One region of the Enterobacter wuhouensis genome, then DNA from elsewhere that is predicted to be linked to it. Evidence: predicted binding sites of a transcription regulator. Region 1 holds the regulator's gene; each other region holds the start of a gene.
What was found. Region 1 encodes Fur, which represses iron uptake genes when iron is present. Its sites were predicted from a motif close to ATAATAATGAGAACNACTATCAA; they were not measured.
Positions count from the first base shown of each region.

Region 2: a site for Fur is predicted at 3,305-3,327, ahead of VPX56_RS08960 (TonB-dependent siderophore receptor). Genes of this name have one in related genera too.
Region 3: a site for Fur is predicted at 3,979-4,001, ahead of VPX56_RS15830 (Nramp family divalent metal transporter). Genes of this name have one in related genera too.

Region 1 is NZ_CP142124.1:1,422,238-1,429,607, reverse strand. Features, by position in the region: gene fldA (flavodoxin FldA) at 119-649, shown strand; gene fur (ferric iron uptake transcriptional regulator) at 941-1,387, shown strand; gene chiQ (ChiQ/YbfN family lipoprotein) at 1,530-1,856, opposite strand; gene chiP (chitoporin ChiP) at 1,904-3,319, opposite strand; gene glnS (glutamine--tRNA ligase) at 3,767-5,434, opposite strand; gene nagE (N-acetylglucosamine-specific PTS transporter subunit IIBC) at 5,604-7,370, opposite strand, start outside.
Region 2 is NZ_CP142124.1:1,874,348-1,881,717, forward strand. Features, by position in the region: gene VPX56_RS08950 (NAD(P)/FAD-dependent oxidoreductase) at 1-245, shown strand, start outside; gene VPX56_RS08955 (glycine zipper 2TM domain-containing protein) at 425-964, shown strand; gene VPX56_RS08960 (TonB-dependent siderophore receptor) at 1,027-3,225, opposite strand; gene comR (TetR family copper-responsive transcriptional repressor ComR) at 3,399-4,034, opposite strand; gene bhsA (multiple stress resistance protein BhsA) at 4,279-4,536, shown strand; gene ldtC (L,D-transpeptidase LdtC) at 4,617-5,582, opposite strand; gene mfd (transcription-repair coupling factor) at 5,734-7,370, opposite strand, start outside.
Region 3 is NZ_CP142124.1:3,316,879-3,324,248, reverse strand. Features, by position in the region: tRNA gene VPX56_RS15845 (tRNA-Ala) at 1-62, shown strand, start outside; gene VPX56_RS15840 (sensor domain-containing phosphodiesterase) at 276-2,465, shown strand; gene nupC (nucleoside permease NupC) at 2,509-3,696, opposite strand; gene VPX56_RS15830 (Nramp family divalent metal transporter) at 4,043-5,281, shown strand; gene VPX56_RS15825 (DUF2502 domain-containing protein) at 5,313-5,654, opposite strand; gene mgrA (L-glyceraldehyde 3-phosphate reductase) at 5,781-6,779, opposite strand; gene ipdC (indolepyruvate decarboxylase) at 6,963-7,370, shown strand, end outside.

The DNA.
Region 1 (7,370 bases):
CAGAGTGCAGTCCTGCGCGATAGCTGTTTCCGCAGGGTTGCCTGTTCTGCTATTATTGCCCTTATCCGTGGACAAATTGCGCCACCATACCATTAAGTTTCAAGAGGTTATTTTACTCATGGCAATCATCGGCATTTTCTTCGGCAGTGATACCGGCAATACCGAAAATATCGCAAAAAACATTCAAAAACAGCTCGGTAAAGACGTTGCCGATGTGCACGACATCGCCAAGAGCAGCAAAGAAGATCTCGAAGGCTATGACATCCTGCTGCTGGGCATTCCCACCTGGTACTACGGCGAAGCGCAGTGCGACTGGGATGATTTCTTCCCAACCCTGGAAGAAGTGGACTTCAACGGCAAGCTCGTTGCCCTGTTCGGCTGCGGCGATCAGGAAGACTATGCAGAGTACTTCTGCGACGCGCTGGGCACCATCCGCGACATCATTGAGCCGCGCGGTGCTGCTATCGTAGGCCACTGGCCGACGGCGGGTTACCACTTTGAAGCGTCCAAAGGCCTGGCGGATGACGACCACTTCGTGGGTCTGGCTATCGACGAAGATCGCCAGCCGGAACTCACCGCTGAGCGCGTTGAAAAATGGGTTAAGCAGGTTCGCGAAGAGCTGAACCTGGACGACATCCTTAACGCCTGATACTCCTGCGGCGCAGCTCCGGCTGCGCCCGTTTTCCAGGTAAAACCGATTAAATTAATTGCTACAAACTTTTAACTTTTTCGCTCAGACCTGTACAATATCCCCCTGGTAAAAAGTGGGTGCCATCGAACAAGTTTGTTGGTGATACCACGTTTTTATAAGCATACTTTGCTTGAGACTTGCAGTTTTCATTTAGGCATGGCAGTTCTATAATGAGACGCATTATCCCAAGTGCATTTTCTGTCACTTCTTCTTTAGAAGTGAATCGTTTAGCAACAGGACAGATTCCGCATGACTGACAACAATACCGCATTAAAGAAGGCTGGCCTGAAAGTAACGCTTCCTCGGTTAAAAATCCTTGAAGTGCTTCAGGGGCCAGACAATCACCATGTCAGTGCGGAAGACCTTTACAAGCGTCTTATCGACATGGGCGAAGAGATTGGGCTGGCAACCGTGTATCGTGTGCTGAACCAGTTCGATGACGCGGGCATTGTTACCCGTCATAATTTCGAAGGCGGTAAATCCGTTTTCGAACTGACCCAGCAGCACCACCACGATCACCTGATCTGCCTCGATTGTGGCAAGGTCATTGAATTCAGCGATGATTCAATCGAATCACGCCAGCGTGAAATCGCCGCGCGTCACGGCATCCGCCTGACCAACCACAGCCTGTACCTCTACGGTCACTGTGCAGAAGGCGATTGCCGCGAAAATGAACATGCGCACGACGCAAAATAAGTGAGTGTTCATACTCTGAGCCAGCCGTAAGGTTGGCTTTTTTTTGCCTGAAAAAAGCCCGGTGGCGCTGCGCTTACGGGGACTACGGGCTGTGACACCGTTGTAGGCCCCGTAAGCGCAGCGCCACCGGGCGTAAAGCAACTTATTTATTGTTATTGCGGATCTCGTCCCAGATCTTATCGCAACGCTTCGCTACGTCCTGATCGTTACCGGTTTTACGCGCCTGAATGCAGGCCTGATAATCCATTACGCGGACGTTCTCCTGCGTCGCGAACTGCTCATGCGCTTTCTCTTTCTTCAGCACGTTAAGCACGCTCTGACAGGCCTCGATTTTCTCCGGCGATCCTTGTGCAGTGTTGATGCAGGCGCTGTACGCCTCTTTAAGACGTGAATCCTCTTTCTGCGCCCGATCCTGCGCACACCCCACCAGCCCCGATGCCAGCAGCGCGACGATTACCATTTTTTTCATCATGTGCAGTCTCCATGTCGGCGGGACATAGCCCGCCGGCGCGTTCATCAGAAGATAGTGAATGGTGCGATAACCATGAATTTCACGTCACGCTCATCCTGGAAGATGTTGTTGTAGCCACCGCCATAGCTTGGCAGATCGGAATGGTTGTCATACTGCGTGAAGTGCAGCTTGAACATCGTGCCCTTGGCTCGACCATCCTGCAGTACATATGCTGCATCCAGGCTGTAGGCAGATTCTTTCAGGCGCTGGCTCTGATCGTAGATTGGTGCACTGCTTGGTTTTGCATCCCAGCCGTAAGCGTAGGAAGCGCCAACCGACCAGCCTGCGAGGTTCCAGTTTTTGAGATCGTACATCGCGCCGAAGAAGACCGCTTTTTCACCATTGGCGTTGAAGTCAGAGCGGTTATCCCACCAAATATCTAAGCGTCCGTTTGAGGAAGCGTAGGTTGGCGTCATGCGCTGCAGGAAGAAGCCCTGATTACCGTCTGCTTTAACCCAGGTACCTTCCAGACGAAGATCGACCTGGCCAATTTTGTAGCCAAAGGTTAAAGCCTGCAGCCAGGCCGTGCCGTCATATAAATCGTTGGCCAGCGCGACGTCATCGTTAGTCTTTAAGTTATTTTGCGCATCGGCTTTATCACGTGCGCCATAGAACTGATAGCTGGTTGAAAGCGGGCTGCCAGCGATATCAAATTTATACGATGCCTTAGCAAAATACTGATCCATATAGCCTTCAGCCTGACCAAACGCCGCTTCCAGGACAAGGTCATTTTTAAAGTCGTACTTCACACCCAAAGAGTGGAGATAATCCACTTTGGTTTTACGATCGCCCTGATAGAACTTGTCCATCTCGATGTGCCACGGCGCTTTGTACTCGTTGGTCCACATATAGGAGAAGCTCAGCGCGCCCGCATCGCCGTAGTCAAAATTCGCCCCGGCTTCTGCGCCCTGATAGGTGCCCGGCATAAAGCTCCAGTGCGGGGCTAACAGCGTCTGGCCGGTTGGCTGAATATAGCCCCCGCGCGCCCAGACCGGACCATATTTGAATTTCGCTGCGGCCTTGTACAGGCTGATACCGCTTTTATCGCCGGACCAGTCTTCTTTATAGGCTTTGTTGCTGGAGGAGAAGGCAATTTCGTTCGGGTGTGCGCTGTCGCCGTTTTCAGCCATTTCAATGGCCGTAAACGCGGCGATATCCAGACCAAACATATCGGCGACATAACCCGACTGGAAGTCCAGGTTGGCGTTCCAGGTGGAGTGAGAAAGGTTGGTTTTATATTTATCTTCTGTGACGTCTTTACGGTCACGCTCACGCTGCCAGTAATAAATACCGCCCGTGAGGGTAGAATCATCGATGAATCCTTCTGCCTTAGCTTCTGGGGTAATTACCAGGCTCGACATTGCCGTCACGCCGGCGATAGCCAGCGCCAGCGCACTACGTTTGCCACTGAACGTACGCATAGATTATTCCTCTTTGACGAATTAAAACGCCTAAAACGGCGAAAATATAAAAGACCTAATGGTCAGGGGTAGTTAGAAATACCCTCGAATTAACTACCGCCTTTAGGTTATTTTTCGCGACGCGAATTATCAATGCTTTTTAATAAGCAAAAGTCAGGATTATGACGAAGTGCACATAATTAGTAGTGCTTTGTAACATTTGCGGTGAAGCGAGGAATGACGGGATATAGCGAGATTTTTCAGGCAGTAACGCCGAAATTTTATGCCTATTTTTTGACCTTATGTAATTTGATAAATACACAAACTTTTTTTAGAAAAATAAGTAGCACCTCATTGACCTGTTTTTTGGGGAAATAGTATTTCAACAGTCCGTTAATGACATGATCGATAAATAAAAAAAACGCCGCTTACCGCGGCGTTTGTTTCTCATTGACCAGAGCAGCGATATTATTCGCCGATTTTAGCCCAGGTGTCACGCAGACCTACGGTACGGTTAAATACCGGTTTTTCTGCTGTGCTGTAGCGGCTGTCGAGACAGAAGTAACCTTCACGCTCGAACTGGAACGCTTTACCGGCTTCCGCGGCTTTCAGTGACGGTTCAGCGAAGCCCTGCTTGATAACCAGTGACTCAGGGTTAATGGTCGCCAGGAAGTCTTCTGCAGCACCTGGGTTAGGCACGCTGAACAGACGGTCGTACAGGCGGATTTCTACAGGCAGCGCATGCGTCGCGCTCACCCAGTGAATAACGCCCTTCACTTTACGACCATCAGCAGGATCTTTGCTCAGGGTCTCTGCATCGTAAGAGCAGAAGATGGTGGTGATGTTGCCTTCCGCATCTTTCTCCACGCGCTCGGCTTTGATTACGTATGCGTTACGCAGACGCACTTCTTTACCCATCACCAGACGCTTGTACTGCTTGTTCGCTTCCTCGCGGAAGTCAGCGCGATCGATCCAGATCTCGCCGCTGAACGGCACGTCGCGGGTGCCCATCTCCGGCTTGCTCGGATGGTTAGGCATAGACACCAGCTCGCTCTCGCCCTGCGGGTAGTTTTCGATTACCAGCTTAACCGGGTCGATAACCGCCATCGCGCGCGGAGCGTTTTCGTTCAGGTCTTCACGGATGCAGGACTCCAGTGAAGCGATCTCAATGGTGTTGTCCTGCTTGGTGACGCCGATACGTTTGCAGAACTCGCGGATAGACGCGGAGGTATAGCCGCGACGGCGCAGACCGGAGATGGTTGGCATACGCGGGTCATCCCAGCCTTCAACGTGCTTGTCGGTGACCAGCAGGTTCAGCTTGCGCTTGGACATCACGGTGTATTCCAGGTTCAGACGAGAGAACTCGTACTGACGTGGATGCACGGGAATGGTGATGTTGTCCAGCACCCAGTCGTACAGGCGGCGGTTGTCCTGGAACTCCAGCGTACACAGGGAGTGCGTAATGCCTTCCAGCGCATCGCTGATGCAGTGGGTGAAGTCGTACATCGGATAGATGCACCACTTGTTGCCGGTCTGGTGGTGTTCAGCAAACTTGATGCGGTACAGCACCGGATCGCGCATCACGATGAACGGAGACGCCATGTCGATTTTCGCACGCAGGCACGCTTTGCCTTCTTCGAAGCCGCCGGCACGCATTTTTTCAAACAGCGCCAGGTTCTCTTCCACGCTGCGATCGCGGAACGGGCTGTTTTTGCCCGGCGCGGTCAGCGTACCGCGATATTCACGGATTTCATCAGCAGACAGTTCGTCAACATACGCCAGACCTTTATTGATCAGTTCAACCGCGTAGGCGTACAGCTGATCGAAATAGTCAGAGGAGTAGCAGATATCGCCAGACCAGTTGAAGCCCAGCCATTGCACGTCGTTCTTGATGGACTCAACGTATTCGATGTCTTCTTTTACGGGGTTGGTGTCATCGAAACGCAGGTTGCACTGGCCCTGATAGTCTTGCGCAATACCAAAGTTCAGGCAGATAGATTTCGCATGCCCAATATGCAGGTAGCCGTTCGGCTCCGGCGGGAAACGGGTATGAATTGTGGTGTGCTTACCACTGGCCAGATCTTCATCGATGATCTGACGAATAAAGTTACTCGGGCGGGCTTCTGCCTCACTCATCGTGGATTCCTCAAAGCGTAAACAACGTATAACGGCATATGATCTTATAAGCCGGACGTAGTGACAACCCTTAAAACGTCTCTTGAGAAAATAATGGGGGCATTTGCTGCAAAAAAAAGCGGCGGAGGAAATCCCCCGCCGCTTAAGGCATGACTCTACTCAGGAGCGATTACTTGCCTTTAATCTCATACAGTGGCGTTTGGCCCGCAACAACCTGACCTTTTGCCTGAATAACCAGGCCGCTGAAGTCGTCGATGTTGCTGCACACGACCGGGCTGATCATGGAGCGCGCGTTGGCGTTCAGGAAGTCCAGATCCATTTCCAGAATCGGCTGGCCTGCCACCACTTCTGCACCCTCTTCCACCAGGCGAGTAAAGCCCTGACCGTTCAGCGCAACGGTATCAATACCCATATGGACAACGATCTCCGCGCCTTTCTCGGTTTCGAGGCAGAATGCGTGGTTGGTGTTGAAGATTTTAACGATGGTACCGGCAGCAGGAGACACAACGGTTTTATCCGTTGGCTTCACGGCCACGCCGTCACCGACCGCTTTGCTGGCGAAGGCTTCGTCTGGCACCTGCTCAATGGCAACCACGTCACCGGTGACCGGGGAAACCAGCGCGGCAATAGTCACGGCATTTGGCACAGCCTGCGGTTTTGCAGCGGCTGGTGCAGCAGCAGGTGCGGCAGAGGCTTCTGCTGCGGCGACCGGACCGGTGGTTTTCATGGCGTTAGCAATTTTCTCAGCCACGAAGCCGACGATAATCTGCACGCTGGTTTTGTTCAGGCGAATAACGCCGGAGGCACCCAGACGTTTTGCCAGCGCTTCGTTCACCAGAGAAGAGTCTTTCACGTTCAGACGCAGACGGGTGATACAGGCGTCGATACCGGTCAGGTTGTCAGATCCGCCTACTGCGGCGATGTACTGACGCGCCAGACCCGCAACATCCTGCTCTTTATCTGCGCTCACGTTCACGTCCTGACCATCCGCTTCGCTACCGGCAACCGCCAGTTCACGACCCGGAGTCATCAGGTTGAATTTAGTGATGGTGAAGCGGAACACCACGTAGTAGATAACGAAGAACACCAGACCCTGTGGGATCAGCATCCACCAGTGGGTCGCCAGCGGGTTACGGGACGACAGCACCATATCCACCAGACCGGCGCTGAAGCCGAAACCGGCAATCCACTGCATGCTTGCAGCGATGAACACGGAGATACCGGTCAGCACGGCGTGGATCACGTACAGCACTGGCGCAACGAACATGAAGGAGAATTCCAGCGGCTCGGTGATACCGGTGAAGAAGGCCGCGAACGCACCTGCCATCATGATACCCAGCACTTTCGCTTTGTTCTCTGGACGCGCGCAGTGGTAGATAGCCAGCGCTGCACCCGGCAGGCCGAACATCATGATTGGGAAGAAGCCTGCCTGATAACGACCGGTGATACCCACAACCGCTTTACCTGCTTCGATGGACTGTGCGCCACCCAGGAAGTTAGGAATATCGTTAATACCGGCAACGTCGAACCAGAACACGGAGTTCAGCGCGTGGTGCAGACCGACCGGGATCAGCAGGCGGTTGAAGAACGCGTACACGCCCGCACCGACGGAACCCAGCTTCTGGATGTGTTCACCGAAGTTCACCAGACCGTCGAAGATCACCGGCCAGATGTACATCAGGATGAACGCAACGAAGATCATCACGAAAGAGGTGAGGATCGGCACCAGACGACGGCCGCTGAAGAACGACAGCGCTTTCGGCAGCTCAACGCTGCTGAAGCGGTTGTACAGTTCCGCAGAGATAATACCGACGAGGATACCCACGAACTGGTTGCTGATCTTACCGAACGCGGCAGGCACCTGGTCCGCCGGGATCTTCTGGATCATGGAAACCGCAGCCGGGGAACAGAGCGTGGTCAGCACCAGGAAGCCCAC
Region 2 (7,370 bases), 450 kb from region 1:
TGAAGGCGTACGTCTATAAAGATCACGGCTCGCTGGTGTCGCTCTCTAACTTCTCCACCGTCGGTAGCCTGATGGGCAACCTGATGCGCGGATCGATGATGGTGGAAGGGCGCATCGCTCGCTTCGTGTACATCTCACTATACCGTATGCACCAGATTGCGCTGCACGGCTACTTTAAAACCGGCCTGATGATGCTGGTTGGCCGCATCAACCGCGTTATCCGCCCGCGCCTGAAGCTGCATTAATCCTCTCCCCCTCCGGGCTTCCGGAGGGGTTTTTAGCATATCGTGCTGCACATCGCCCATTGAGTGCTTAAGAGTTCTCTTAAATACAAATCCCCCCTCCGTTTTGATCCTTTATCTGATTGGCGAACACCGTCCTTCATTGCAAAATTGTTACCAATAGCAACAAAGGAGGAAGTCCCGTGAATAAATCAATGTTGGCGGGTATAGGGATTGGCGTCGCTGCTGCGTTAGGTGTGGCTGCCGTTGCCAGTCTCAACGTACTTGATCGTGGCCCGCAGTATGCGCAGGTTGTGTCCGCAACCCCGATTAAAGAAAGTGTTAAAACGCCGCGTCAGGAGTGCCGCAACGTTGCGGTGACGCACCGTCGTCCGGTTCAGGATGAAAACCGCATTGCCGGTTCTGTACTGGGTGCGGTAGCCGGTGGCGTCATTGGCCATCAGTTTGGGGGCGGCCGGGGTAAAGACGTTGCGACCGTGGTCGGCGCGCTGGGCGGCGGCTATGCCGGTAACCAGGTGCAGGGCGCGATGCAGGATAACGACACCTACACTACCACTCAGCAGCGCTGCAAAACCGTCTATGACAAGTCGGAAAAAATGCTGGGTTACGACGTAACCTACAAAATTGGCGACCAGCAGGGCAAAATCCGCATGGACAAAGACCCGGGCACCCAGATCCCGCTGGACAGCAACGGTCAGCTGATACTGAACAATAAAGTGTAAAAAAGCGGTTCTCTGAACTTAGCTCCTCAAGCGCTCAGGCTGAGGAGCTTTTTTTTTGCCGCTTAGAACGTCAGCGCGTAGTTCAGACCAAAGGTGCGGCCCCGGCCTTTATACTCATATAACGCTGCGTTGCCGTAGTTTGGGCTATACAACAGCGGCGCGCGCTGCCCCCACACGGTGGTGTACTGTTTATCCAGCAGGTTTTCGATGCTGAACGACAGTTTGCCCAGCGGCAGCTGATAGCTGCTCAGGAAATCAACGGTGTTGTAACCGTCAATTTTGTTTCCTGCCGCGTCGCTCAGATCGAAGGTCTGCTGAGTTTGCAGACGCAGGGTCCACGGCTCGGGCGCCCAGCCGACGTAGGCCGTCGCCTTCGACGGCGACGCCTGCGTCACGTCCCATTTTTCCCACGAGCCGTTGGTCTTAATCTCCGATTTCAGCACGTTAACGTTACCGCCAACGCTCCATACGCTATCAGGAATAAAGTAATCCACCGCGCCTTCCACGCCATAGATCCGCCGTTCCTGCGGGTTAACGTCGATAGTCATATCGGCGCGGTTGATGTCGATAGACTTGTCAGAGAGGGAGTAGTAGGCCGCAATCTGGGTGCGCAGGTTATTCCCGGTAAAGCGCCAGCCCAGCTCGTAGGAATCCACCTTGATACCTTCGAGCTGCGCGTCGCCAGGATTCACGCTCTTGATTAACGCCAAGTGACCCTGGGCATCCGGTTTTGCATAGGAACCGTTGCCGTAGTATTTGCCCGGGTCCGGCAGCTCAACGCCCTGTGAGAAATTAAACCAGACCTGCTGCTGCTCCGTGATATGCGCAAGGATCCCGGCGTTAAACAGCAGGTTGTCGTAATCGGTTTTGCCACCCGGGATGGCGTCTGCCGACCTGGCCGTTCCGTTAGCGATTGCCTGCTGCTGTGAATAAGCAACAAAATCATCAACCCGATTTTCGGTCCACTGATAGCGAACGCCGCCGCTCAGGGTGAAAACATCATTGATGTCGTAGCTGTTTTGCAGGAATGGCGCAACGTTGGTGATGCTGTAGCCCGGGTAACGGCCCGTTGTGTATTTGGACGCGTTGTTCATCCCGCCTGACGGCACTGAGTTCGCCAGGTCAAAGAACATCTGGTTGGAATTAAAGGTTTCGTGGTCGGCATCAAGCCCCCAGGTCATCTGCCAGCCGTCCAGCGGCGTGCTGTTCAGCGTCAGCTTTGCGCCGTACTGATCGGTGTTTTGCTCCGAGGCCGAGAAGCTGGTGATGGTTTTTTTCTTTTGATCGACGGTCGGGAAGGGGTAAAAGCGCAGGGATTCGTCGCGATAGTAAATTTGCCCGACCAGCTCCTGCCCCCAGAAATCAGAGTCTGAATACTGCAGGCTGATCAGGTGGCGCTCGGTGCCCGGAATGCGGTCGGAGCTGAACCCGCTGCGGGTGCGCGCCGTTCCGTTCCCAAGCACCGCGCTCATGTTTTTATCCAGGTAAAGCCCGTAATCATCGTCGCCCTGGCTTTTATAGTATTGGGTCACGACCTGAAGCTGGCGCGTCTCGTCGATCTCGATCGTACCGGTTCCCATCACGTCCAGACGATCGGAGTGCTGTAACCCTGTCTGGGTATTGTCGAAGGTGAGGGCATCGCCGTTACCGTCGTACCATCCGCCAAAACGCTGATAGGCCACGGACAGGCGTCCCGAGGCGTGGTCATTTCCGCCGCTGACGGCTGCGGCAACGCGTTCGTCACGATCGTTACCGTTGTTAAAGCCGGTTTTGCCCCCCAGCTCCAGATCGACCTGCGTCTCTGGCTGCCCTTTTTTAGTCACGATATTGATCAGCCCGCCCGTACTGCCGCCGCCGTAGAGGGCTGTTGAACCGGAAATGACTTCAATATGATCGATGTTAAAGGGATCGATGGAATCGAGCTGGCGGCTGTCGGTTCTCGAGGAGTTAAGGCGTACGCCATCCACCAGCACGACGATCGCGCGGCCGCGCATATTCATGCCGTAGTTAGTTCGCCCCTGGCTGCTGACGTCCATCCCCGGGATCAATTGCCCAAGAATGTCCTTGAACTCTTTGCCGCCCTGAACCTGTTGTTCAATTTCCTGACGTTCAATCACCCACGTGGTTTGCGCCATCTCCGCCACGGTGCGGTGGCTGCGGTTAGCGCTGACGACCAGGTTTTCTTCAGTGGTTTGTTCAGCGTAAAGCGGCATTGCCATAGCCAGCAATACCGGATTGAGCACCCAGAGGCTCTTTTTCATCATCATTCCTTATTGAGCATTCGCTCTTTTATTGGCAGGTCGTAGAAAAGCAAACAAAAATATGCAAATGCGAATACTGCCGATAATAAAAAGCATTATCAACCTGAGAGAAATTAGGGGTTGCGAAAACTCAGTAGGGAAGAAGCAAAAAGGGCGGCAAGCCGCCCTGAGGATTAGATTTTGAGAAGCTCGGGCCACAGGCGCAGCGTGGTCCGGGTAATGCTTTGCAATTTCTCCAGCGATGCGCCTTCACGAGCGCTGATCGACATACCCTGCAAAATACAGCTCAGGTATTGCGCCAGCTCCTGCGGACGGCAGTGCGCCGGAATTTCGCCGCGCTGCTGGCGCTGCGCCAGGAACGTGCTCAGCGTCTCTTCCTGCATGGCGTGGCGTGATTTCACCGTATTAGCGATCTCTTTAGAGGAGGCCGCAAGGGTGGCGGAGGTGTTAATCATAAAACAGCCCGCGGGTGTATCTTTGCTGGTAAAGCAGGTGGCGACGGCGCAGAAATAATCCTGCAGCGCCTGCTCGACGCTTTTTTCTTCACAGAAGAGCTGGGCTTCGTGTTTCGCCGCAAAGCGCGAAATGTACCGGTCCAGTACTGCCCTGAACAGCCCCTCTTTATTCGTAAATTCTGCATACAGCGTCGGCGCTTTGGCTCCGGTGGCTTCCACCAGATCGGAGAGCGAGGTCGCTTCATACCCATGTTGCCAGAAGAGTGTCATGGCCTTATCAAGCGCTGCATCCCTGTCGAACACTTTTGGTCGGCCACGGCTTTTCTTCGCGCAACTCGTGACGTCGGTTGTCATTTGCCGTTGGTCCTCTGTTGGTTTAGTGAATGACCATTATAAAAATAAACCACATTCGTAACCAGCGCTGTTTTCTTAAAAATAAATTAATCCTATGGTTATGAAAATTAACGAAATTAAAATTAAATTAACGGTCGTTATAAAAATATGTTGACGTGTGACCTGGATCACATCTATCATTTACCTATCGATCGTTAAGTAAATAACTTGCGACCCCAAATTCATCTGCCTAAAGGTAAAAATCATGAAAAACGTAAAAACCCTGATCGCTGCCGCTGTACTGAGTTCAATGTCATTCGCAAGCTTTGCCGCTGTAGAAGTGCAATCTACGCCGGTTGACCAGCATAAAGTGGGTACCATCTCTGCAAGCGCAGGCACTAACCTGGGCTCACTGGAAGACCAGCTGGCTCAGAAAGCTGAAGCTATGGGTGCCAAATCGTTCCGCATCACCTCAGTGACCGGTCCGAACACCCTGCACGGTACTGCCGTCATCTACAAATAAACGTAACGAAACCCTCCGCTACGTTTAATGCCACTGCAATAAAAAACGCCCTGCACATGCAGGGCGTTTTTCGTTGTCTCTTACATCGACTGTTGGGCAATATCGTGGTGCCTGGTGACATCCGTCGGCATACCGGAGCGCGCTTCCATCGCGCGTTCCATCACCGCGCCATCGGTTGCGGCGTGCGTTTTGAAGTTCACCATGGCCGCATTCAGGTTAATCGGCAGGGTTTGCGGATCGTCACCGATGTTTTTCGATAACGGCTGATGGATCTCGACCAGGCGTACGCCGCCCGGCTCTTCAGATACCTTGATTGGCGTGTTGATGATATTCACCTTCGTGCCCGGGGTAATCACCTTGTAGAGCGTTTTAATATCGTCATCGCGCAGGCGAATACAGCCAGAGCTGACGCGCATCCCGATCCCGAAATCCGCATTGGTTCCGTGCAGAAGATAAACGCCACCGTAAGCGGCAAGGCGGATCGCGTGGTGCCCCATCGGGTTATCGGGCCCTGCCGGCACCACTGCCGGGAGGTCAATACCCTGCGCTTTATAACGCGCGCGTATGTTGGCCGTTGGTGTCCATGTTGGGTTGGCACGCTTATCGGATACCGTCGTTACCATCGTCGGCGTGAGCGTGTCGCCGCCCAGTTGACCAATACCGATAGGGTAGACGGTGACTTCGTTCTTGCCTGGCGGATAGTAATAAAGGCGCAGTTCTGCGAGGTTAATGACGATCCCTTCGCGCGGCGCGGCGGGCAAAATGGTCTGCAGCGGAATGGTCAGTACGCTACCCGCGCGCGGGACATACGGATCAACGCCGGGATTGGCCTGCAGCAAGGCCAGGAACCCAACGTTATATTTCTTTGCAATCGCTTCCAGTGAACCACCGTTGTTTTCAACCACATGAAAACGATTTTGTCCGACGACGTTGCTGCCGGCAGGCGGAAGCGGCCAGGTATTTGCATGAGCCGGAAGCGCCATCGCGACGGTGGCAGCCAGCGCAAAGAGGGTTATCCAGCGAGTAAAACGCGAAGAGGTCATCATCACCATAATCCATATAAATATTAAGGTTATTGTTTTATAAGGCGTTAATGATAATTATGGTGAATGTACGTGTCGGGAAGATCGGGTGAAATGCAAAGACTTTGTAAATTGTCACCCCCGGTAGCATGACGCTAGCGGGGGTGAAGGAGGATTACGCGATCGCGTTTTCTTCAAGCTGGCGCATAAAGTTCCGCACCCAGTCCATACGGGTCTTGCGCTCCGCCAGCTCCTGAGTGAACTTCAGGCGCGTTGGGCCGTCCAGGCGGAAATGCTGAGGTTGTTTTTGCAGCAGGCCAATCAGCCACATCGGGTCGACGTGGTTTTTCTCTGCAAACTCGATCGTGCCGCCTTTTTCGTTCCCCTCAAGCTTGCGAATACCCAGCTTCTGCGCCTGTTGCCGCAGCCGGGCGATATCCAGCAGATTTCTCGCCGCATCCGGCAGCAGCCCGAAGCGGTCGATCAGCTCCACCTTGATCTCTTCCAGCTCATTTTCCTTTTTCGCACTGGCGATACGCTTGTAGAACGACAGGCGAGTATTCACGTCAGGAATGAAATCATCCGGCAGCAGGGAAGGCATGCGCAGCTCCACCTCCGTCTGCTGGCTGGTGAGATCTTCCAGCGACGGCTCGCGCCCCGCTTTCAGGGCATCGACGGCGTTTTCCAAAAGCTCCATGTACAGCGAGAAGCCGATGGTTTCCATCGAGCCGCTCTGGTCTTCGCCCAGCAGCTCTCCGGCGCCGCGGATCTCGAGATCGTGGGTCGCTAACGCAAAGCCCGCACCGAGATCTTCCAGCGAGGCGATCGCTTCCAGACGCTTTTGTGCGTCGGTGGTCATCGCTTTCGGATGCGGGGTCAGCAGCCAGGCGTAGGCCTGATGGTGCGAACGTCCGACGCGGCCGCGAAGCTGATGAAGCTGCGCCAGACCAAAATGATCCGCGCGTTCGATAATGATGGTGTTCGCGGTCGGAATGTCGATACCGGTTTCGATGATGGTGGTACACACCAGCACGTTAAAGCGCTGGTGGTGGAAGTCGTTCATCACCCGCTCCAGCTCGCGCTCGCGCATCTGTCCGTGACCGATGGCGATCCGCGCTTCCGGCACCAGCTCCGCCAGCCTGTCTGCTGCTTTCTGGATATTTTCTACGTCGTTGTAGAGGTAATACACCTGGCCACCGCGCAGCACTTCGCGCAGGATCGCCTCGCGCACCACCAGATTGTCATACTCGCGGACGAAGGTTTTCACCGCCAGACGGCGGGCAGGCGGCGTGGCGATAATCGACAGATCGCGCATGCCGCTCATCGCCATGTTCAGCGTACGCGGAATTGGCGTAGCGGTCAGGGTAAGGATATCGACGTCGGCGCGCATGGCTTTGATACGCTCTTTATGGCGCACGCCGAAGCGGTGCTCTTCGTCGACGATCAGCAGCCCCAGATCCTTCCACTTCACGTCGCTTTGCAGCAGCTTGTGGGTGCCGATCAGAATGTCGATTTTGCCGTCAGTGGCCTGCTCCAGAATCTGCGTCTGCTCTTTGGCGCTGCGGAAACGCGAGAGCATCTCGATGCGCACCGGCCAGTTGGCGAAGCGGTCGCGGAAGTTGTCGAAGTGCTGCTGGGCAAGCAGGGTGGTCGGGACCAGCACTGCCACCTGCTTGTTATTCTCCACAGCCAGGAAGGCGGCGCGCATCGCCACTTCGGTTTTACCGAAGCCCACGTCACCGCACACTAATCGGTCCATCGCCAGCGGCTGGCACATGTCGCTCAGGACGGCATTGATGGCCTGAGCCTGAT
Region 3 (7,370 bases), 1.9 Mb from region 1:
GCTGGGAGAGCGCCTGCATGGCATGCAGGAGGTCAGCGGTTCGATCCCGCTTAGCTCCACCAAAATTTAAACCCTCGTCGAAAGACGGGGGTTTTTTTATGCCTGTGTAACACCCTTGCTAACGTAATGTTGGTAGAAGGGATGTTTTCTATACCCCACCTCAACCCAAATCAATAAAAGAGTCTATAAATAGACTTGAACTTGATTCGCTCAATTAATAAACCTATTATCCGTCCGGTCAATGATATGCGCGGTTAAATAGATTAATTAATTTGATGAAAAGAAAACCTTACAATAATGTAAAGATATTTATGATTTCGCTGGCATTATGCCTGATCGCGGTGCCATTTTCCCGCTATCTTTCGCCACGCGCAATGGTTAATGGGCATGATGTGTATTTGGCCTGGCTGCCACTCAGCGTCATGCTTGCCGTTATTTTATTGTTTGGTCGTCGCGCCATTATTCCCATCCTGTTAAGTTTTACCATCACTAATATATTCCTCATTGATTTAGCTCCGCTACACTATTTCGTCTTATTGTTTTGTCAGACTTTTTCAGTTTTCGCAGCATGTGGGGCGATCCGTCTGATGCTGGGCAAGCGCTGGCGCTACAGCGTCCCAAACAAGTACATCGGGATTCGGATTTTCTGGCTTGGTTTTATGGTGCCGATAGGCATCAAAATATCGATGTATCTCGCAGGCTATTTATTTCATTTCCCGGTCACTATTTCCACCTTCTTTGGGGAAGGAACGGCAATTTACAACGTCGTCGATATTCAAAGCCTGATCTGCGCGGCATTGATATTCACCATGATGTTCTATTATCCATTAAGAATGATTATTAATCCCCGCTATGCCAGAACGTTCTGGCGACGGAGCGTGAAGCCAGTTTTTTGTCATAAGAAATCATTATTTACAGTCATCTTGCTGATGCTGCTAATCACCATTCTGGCAATTTTATGTGCGCCATTTGAGTCCCCTATTATTGCGGGATATCTCATGCCGATTATATTTATCCTCTTCACGCTAGGTATCAGTCGACTAAGCTACGCGCTCATCTCTTTGCTGTGGGCGGCATCCGCGCTCCTGCTCTTGACCTATAACTACAATTTTCTCAACGGTGTGGAATCGGGTCATTCGCTCTCCTTTATTTTGTCCGTGCTGATCTCGTTCGCCATCTGTCTGCTTTACATGTCGCGGATCTACCAGCGGAGTGAGCGAATGAAGCAGGGGTGGCAGGAGATCGCATTAACGGACCCCCTGACGGGGCTGCCCAATATTCGTGCGCTTGAAGATTATCTTCAGGACCATCCCGACGCCAAAATCTGCTGTCTGCGCATGGACAACCTGGAGTTCCTCAGCCGCCATTACGGCATTCTTATGCGGGTGCATTGCAAAAAGATGATTACAGCCTCGCTGCAGCCGCTGTTGCAAAAGGATGAGACCCTTTTTCAGCTACCCGGAAGTGAGCTGGTGCTGGTGCTGTTGGGGCCGGGAGCCGGCGAGCGCCTGCAGCATATGGTCGATCGGCTCAATAGCCGTAAAATTTACTGGAACAACACCGGGCTGGATATCGAATTTGGCGCCTCGTGGGGCGAAGTCGAGAGCGGGGAAAACCTGCACCACACGCTGGGGCAGCTCAGCTGGCTGTCTGAGCAGTCCTGCGCTGCGCATAATGTTCTGGCCTTAACCAACAGCGTTGAGGATGTCTCGGGGCAAACAACGGACAGAGTGCTGATGCTCGCGCGCATCAAACGCGCGCTCGATGAAGGGGGGCTGCATCTGTATGCCCAGCCGATTCGAAACGCGCAGGGGGAGGGCTATCACGAAATTCTCGCGCGTCTGGAAAGTGACGGGGAAATTATTACGCCGGATCGCTTTATTCCGCTGATTGCCCAGTTCAACCTTAGCCACCGCTTTGACCTGAACGTAGTGGAAAATCTGCTGATTTGGCTGCGCGATCGCCCTGCCACGCATGCCGGAACCCGTTTTTCCGTGAACCTGATGCCGATGACCCTGATGCAAAATGAGGTCGCAGCAGAAATTATCGCGCTTTTCGAACGCTATGGGGTGGCGCCGCAGACGGTGGTCATTGAGGTGACCGAAGAGCAGGCGTTTTCCAACTCCGGGAGCAGCATCAAAAACATCCAGCAGCTGAGGGAAAATGGATTCCGCATCGCCATTGATGACTTTGGTACTGGCTACGCCAACTATGAGCGCCTCAAACGCCTGGAGGCCGATATCATCAAGATTGATGGCTGCTTTGTGAAGGATATTTGTACCGACAGCATGGACGCGATGATTGTGCAGTCCATATGCAACCTCGCAAAAACGAAGTCGCTCTGCGTGGTGGCGGAATATGTAGAAACGCCTGAGCAGCGAGAGATGCTATTCCGCTTCGGCGTGGACTATCTGCAGGGCTATCTGATCGGCAAGCCCACACCGCTTAGCGAACTGCAGGCATAAAAAAACCGGGAGCATGGCTCCCGGTTTTCGTTTCTGGCGTGAGTTACAGTACCAGTGCTGCGATAGAAGCAGACAGTACGCTCACCAGGGTAGAACCATAAACCAGCTTCAGACCGAAGCGAGAAACCACGTTACCCTGTTCTTCGTTCAGACCTTTAATCGCACCGGCGATAATACCGATGGACGAGAAGTTCGCGAAGGAAACCAGGAACACGGACAGGATGCCTTCCGCGCGTGGAGAGAGCGTGCTCGCAATCTTCTGCAGATCCATCATCGCCACGAATTCGTTAGACACCAGCTTGGTGGCCATGATGCTACCAACCTGCAGCGCTTCGTGAGCCGGAACACCCATCACCCATGCAACCGGATAGAAGATGTAGCCCAGGATGCCCTGGAAGGAGATACCCAGAACCGCTGCGAACAGGGCGTTCAGAGCAGAGATCAGGGCGATAAAGCCGATCAGCATAGCGGCAACGATAACCGCTACCTTGAAACCTGCCAGAATGTACTCACCCAGCATTTCGAAGAAGCTCTGGCCTTCGTGCAGGTTTGACATCTGAATGTTTTCTTCGCTGGCGTCAACGCGGTACGGGTTGATCAGCGACAGAACGATAAAGGTGCTGAACATGTTCAGAACCAGCGCCGCGACAACATACTTCGGCTCCAGCATGGTCATATACGCGCCCACGATTGACATGGAGACGGTAGACATTGCGGTTGCCGCCATGGTGTACATGCGGTTGCGGGACATCTTGCCGAGAATATCTTTGTACGCGATGAAGTTCTCAGACTGACCGAGGATCAGTGAACTTACGGCGTTGAAAGATTCCAGCTTACCCATGCCGTTCACTTTGGATAACAGGAAACCAATACCACGAATAACAACCGGCAGAACGCGAATGTGCTGCAGAATACCGATAAGCGCGGAGATGAAGACGATTGGGCACAGCACTTTCAGGAAGAAGAAGGCCAGGCCTTGATCGTTCATGCTGCCAAAGACGAAGTTCGTGCCTTCGTTGGCAAATCCGAGCAGTTTTTCGAACATTTCGGAAAAGCCTTTCACGAAGCCCAGGCCTACGTTTGAGTTCAGGAAGAACCACGCAAGTAAAACTTCAATGACCAGCAGCTGGACAACATAACGGATACGAATTTTTTTGCGGTCTGTGCTGACCAGCAATGCAAGTGCAGTAACGACAACAAGTGCCAGGACAAAATGAAGGACGCGGTCCATATTTGCTCCAAATATGAGGCAGGTTTAATTTCCGTGCACATTCTATGTAACAAGCGCAAAGAAAACGAGATCAAGGCCACACTATAGTTACATCCTGTGACGAGTCTCAAAAATAGTGATCAACAATACATTTTTGTTATGTTAGGTAAATGAGTGAAAAGTTAAGTTTGTGTGCTACGCTTCACAAATGACCGCGCATATTCACATTCTGTGATGTCGCACCACCTGCCCGTCTATCGTTCTTAGCTATCAGAGAAATCAATTTAAACCATCCAAATGAACTTGATAATCATTCTCATTTTGATAGCATTAAACATAGCAAAGGCTATATTTCCAGAGGCAGATAATGACAAACAGTCGCGTAGAGGGTAGCAGCGGCAGGGCAGCGCGCAAGTTGCGGTTCGCATTAATGGGACCTGCGTTCATTGCCGCCATTGGCTATATCGATCCGGGTAATTTTGCGACCAATATTCAGGCCGGGGCCAGCTTCGGCTATACGCTGCTGTGGGTGGTTGTCTGGGCTAACCTGATGGCGATGCTGATTCAAATGCTTTCAGCCAAGCTGGGGATTGCCACGGGAAAAAATCTGGCCGAGCAAATTCGCGACCACTATCCTCGCCCGGCGGTCTGGCTGTATTGGGTGCAGGCCGAAATTATTGCTATGGCGACTGACCTCGCTGAATTTATCGGCGCGGCGATTGGGTTTAAGCTGATCCTCGGCGTCTCCTTATTACAGGGGGCGGTGTTGACCGGGATTGCCACCTTCCTGATCCTGATGCTGCAGCGCCGGGGGCAAAAGCCGCTGGAAAGGGTCATCGGCGGCCTGCTGCTGTTTGTCGCCGCTGCCTATATTGTCGAGCTTATTTTTTCCCAGCCGAATTTGGTACAGCTCGGTAAGGGAATGGTGATCCCAAGTCTGCCAACCTCAGAGGCGGTGTTCCTCGCCGCCGGGGTGCTGGGCGCGACCATCATGCCGCACGTTATTTATCTGCACTCTTCCTTAACGCAGCATATGCACGGCGGTTCCCGTAAAGAGCGGTATTCTGCAACAAAATGGGATGTCGGTATTGCCATGACCATTGCCGGATTTGTGAACCTGGCGATGATGGCCACTGCAGCGGCTGCCTTCCACTTCAACGGGCACACGGGTATTGCCGATCTTGACCAGGCCTATCTGACGCTGGAACCCTTATTAAGCCACGCCGCGGCAACGATCTTCGGGCTAAGCCTGGTGGCGGCCGGTCTTTCTTCCACCGTGGTGGGGACGCTGGCCGGTCAGGTTGTCATGCAGGGGTTTGTGCGTTTCCATATCCCGCTGTGGGTGCGTCGCGCCGTTACCATGCTGCCATCCTTTATCGTCATTCTGATGGGGCTGGATCCAACGCGTATTCTGGTCATGAGCCAGGTGCTGTTAAGCTTCGGTATTGCGCTGGCCCTGGTGCCGCTGCTGATATTTACCAGCAATAAATCGTTAATGGGCGATCTGGTTAACTCGACGCTGGTGAAACGCGCGGGGTGGGTCATTGTGGTGGTGGTGGTGGCACTCAACCTGTGGTTGTTGATAGGCACGGTAATGGGATTATAAAGAAAAAGGAGCCGGGAGGCTCCTTTTTGCATTAATGGTGATGGCCATGACCGCGGCCTTTACCGTGACCCCAGCCGCCGCGGCGGTCGTCACGATCGCTCCAGCCTTCGCGATAGCCACGCTCGTAGGCTTTGCGATTGTCCCAACCGCGATGACGACCGTTGTCATGTTTCCACCAGCGGTCTTTACGCCATTCATAGTGGCGATGCCAGTAGTCGCGGTCGCGCCAGCCGCCGCCGTCCCAGTAGTTACCGTAATTGTCGCGATCGCCAATTTGTAATTTTATCGATGGCAACAGGGTGATTTCGCCGGCAGTGGCGACCAGCGGGGCCGAAGCCAATAATACCGCTGCAAGAATCAGTGACCTGAACATACTCTTCTCCTTCACGATCGGGGCCGCTGTGCGACCTGTTAACGCAATTTTACGAGTTGGTAAACATTCGTTTCATCGCCTCAACTCCTAAATCCTGAACGAGAGCACTTTTTGCTAAAAATGATTTTAATTTGAGCTGGACAGGATCTCTTCTATCGACGCCAGTTCGCCTGCGGTGAAATCGTAATTCGCCAGCATGCCCACGGCGTCATCAATTTGCGCGGTTTTACTGGCACCAATCAGCACGGAGGTGACCGCGTCATGGCGTAGAATCCACGCCAGCGCCATCTGCGACAGCTTCTGACCACGGCTTTCCGCCAGCGCGTTCAGCTTGCGGACTTTTTCCAGCTTCTCATCCGTAATCTGATCGGGGTTGAGGAACTTACTGCCGCTGGCCGCACGAGAATCCGCGGGGATGCCGTTCAGGTAACGGTTCGTTAACTGCCCGCCGGCCAGAGGCGAGAAGGGAATACAGCCCACGCCCTGCTTATGCAGAACGTCCAGCAGACCCTCCTCAGGCGCACGCTCGAACATCGAATATTTCGGCTGGTGAATAAGACAGGGTGTTCCCAGATCGTCGAGGATCTCTATGGCCTGACGCGCCAGCTCCGCAGGGTAATTGGATAATCCTACGTACAGGGCTTTGCCCTGGCGCACCACGTGGTCGAGCGCTTTCATCGTCTCCTGCAGCGGGGTTTCCGGATCGGGACGGTGGTGATAGAAGATGTCGACATAGTCCAGCCCCATACGCTTCAGGCTCTGATCAAGGCTTGATATCAGGTACTTGCGCGAGCCCCAATCCCCGTACGGGCCGTCCCACATGGTGTATCCCGCTTTGGTGGAGATGATGAGCTCATCGCGCCAGGGGAGGAAATCTTCCTGCAAAATGCGGCCAAAATTGCGTTCGGCCGAGCCGGGTGGAGGCCCGTAATTATTGGCAAGGTCAAAGTGTGTAATACCCAGATCGAACGCGCGCTGTAAAAGTTGACGGCTGTTTTCGATAAGGGTGGCGTCGCCAAAGTTATGCCAGAGCCCAAGAGAGATGGCGGGCAGTTTAAGGCCGCTCCGCCCGCAGCGGCGATAGTGCATTGTCTGATAACGATTTTTGTCTGGCTGATAACCCATTCTCATGACCTCTGACGATGAAGGAAAAATCAGTGTATACGTTTACACAGGGATGATGAAAAGGAGAATAGCGCAGCTTTTTTTGTAAAGCATTCTTTCCAGACCCTTCTTAGCGCCGTTTCTGGACAGTCATCACGCTTCTTTAATACTCAAGGTGAGATCAACATAAGAAGGATACCTGTAATGCGTACCCCATACTGCGTCGCCGATTACCTGCTGGACCGTCTTACAGACTGTGGTGCAGACCACATGTTTGGCGTGCCGGGCGACTATAACCTGCAGTTTCTCGATCACGTGATAGATAGCCCGGATATCTGCTGGGTCGGCTGTGCCAACGAGTTGAACGCATCCTACGCCGCCGACGGTTACGCCCGATGTAAGGGCTTTGCCGCGCTGCTGACGACGTTTGGCGTAGGTGAGTTAAGCGCCATGAACGGGATAGCCGGCAGCTTTGCCGAGCATGTTCCGGTGCTACATATCGTGGGTGCGCCAGGCATGGCGTCACAGCAAAAAGGGGAGTTATTGCACCACACGTTAGGCGACGGCGAGTTCCGCCATTTTTATCACATGAGCGAACCCATCACCGTCGCG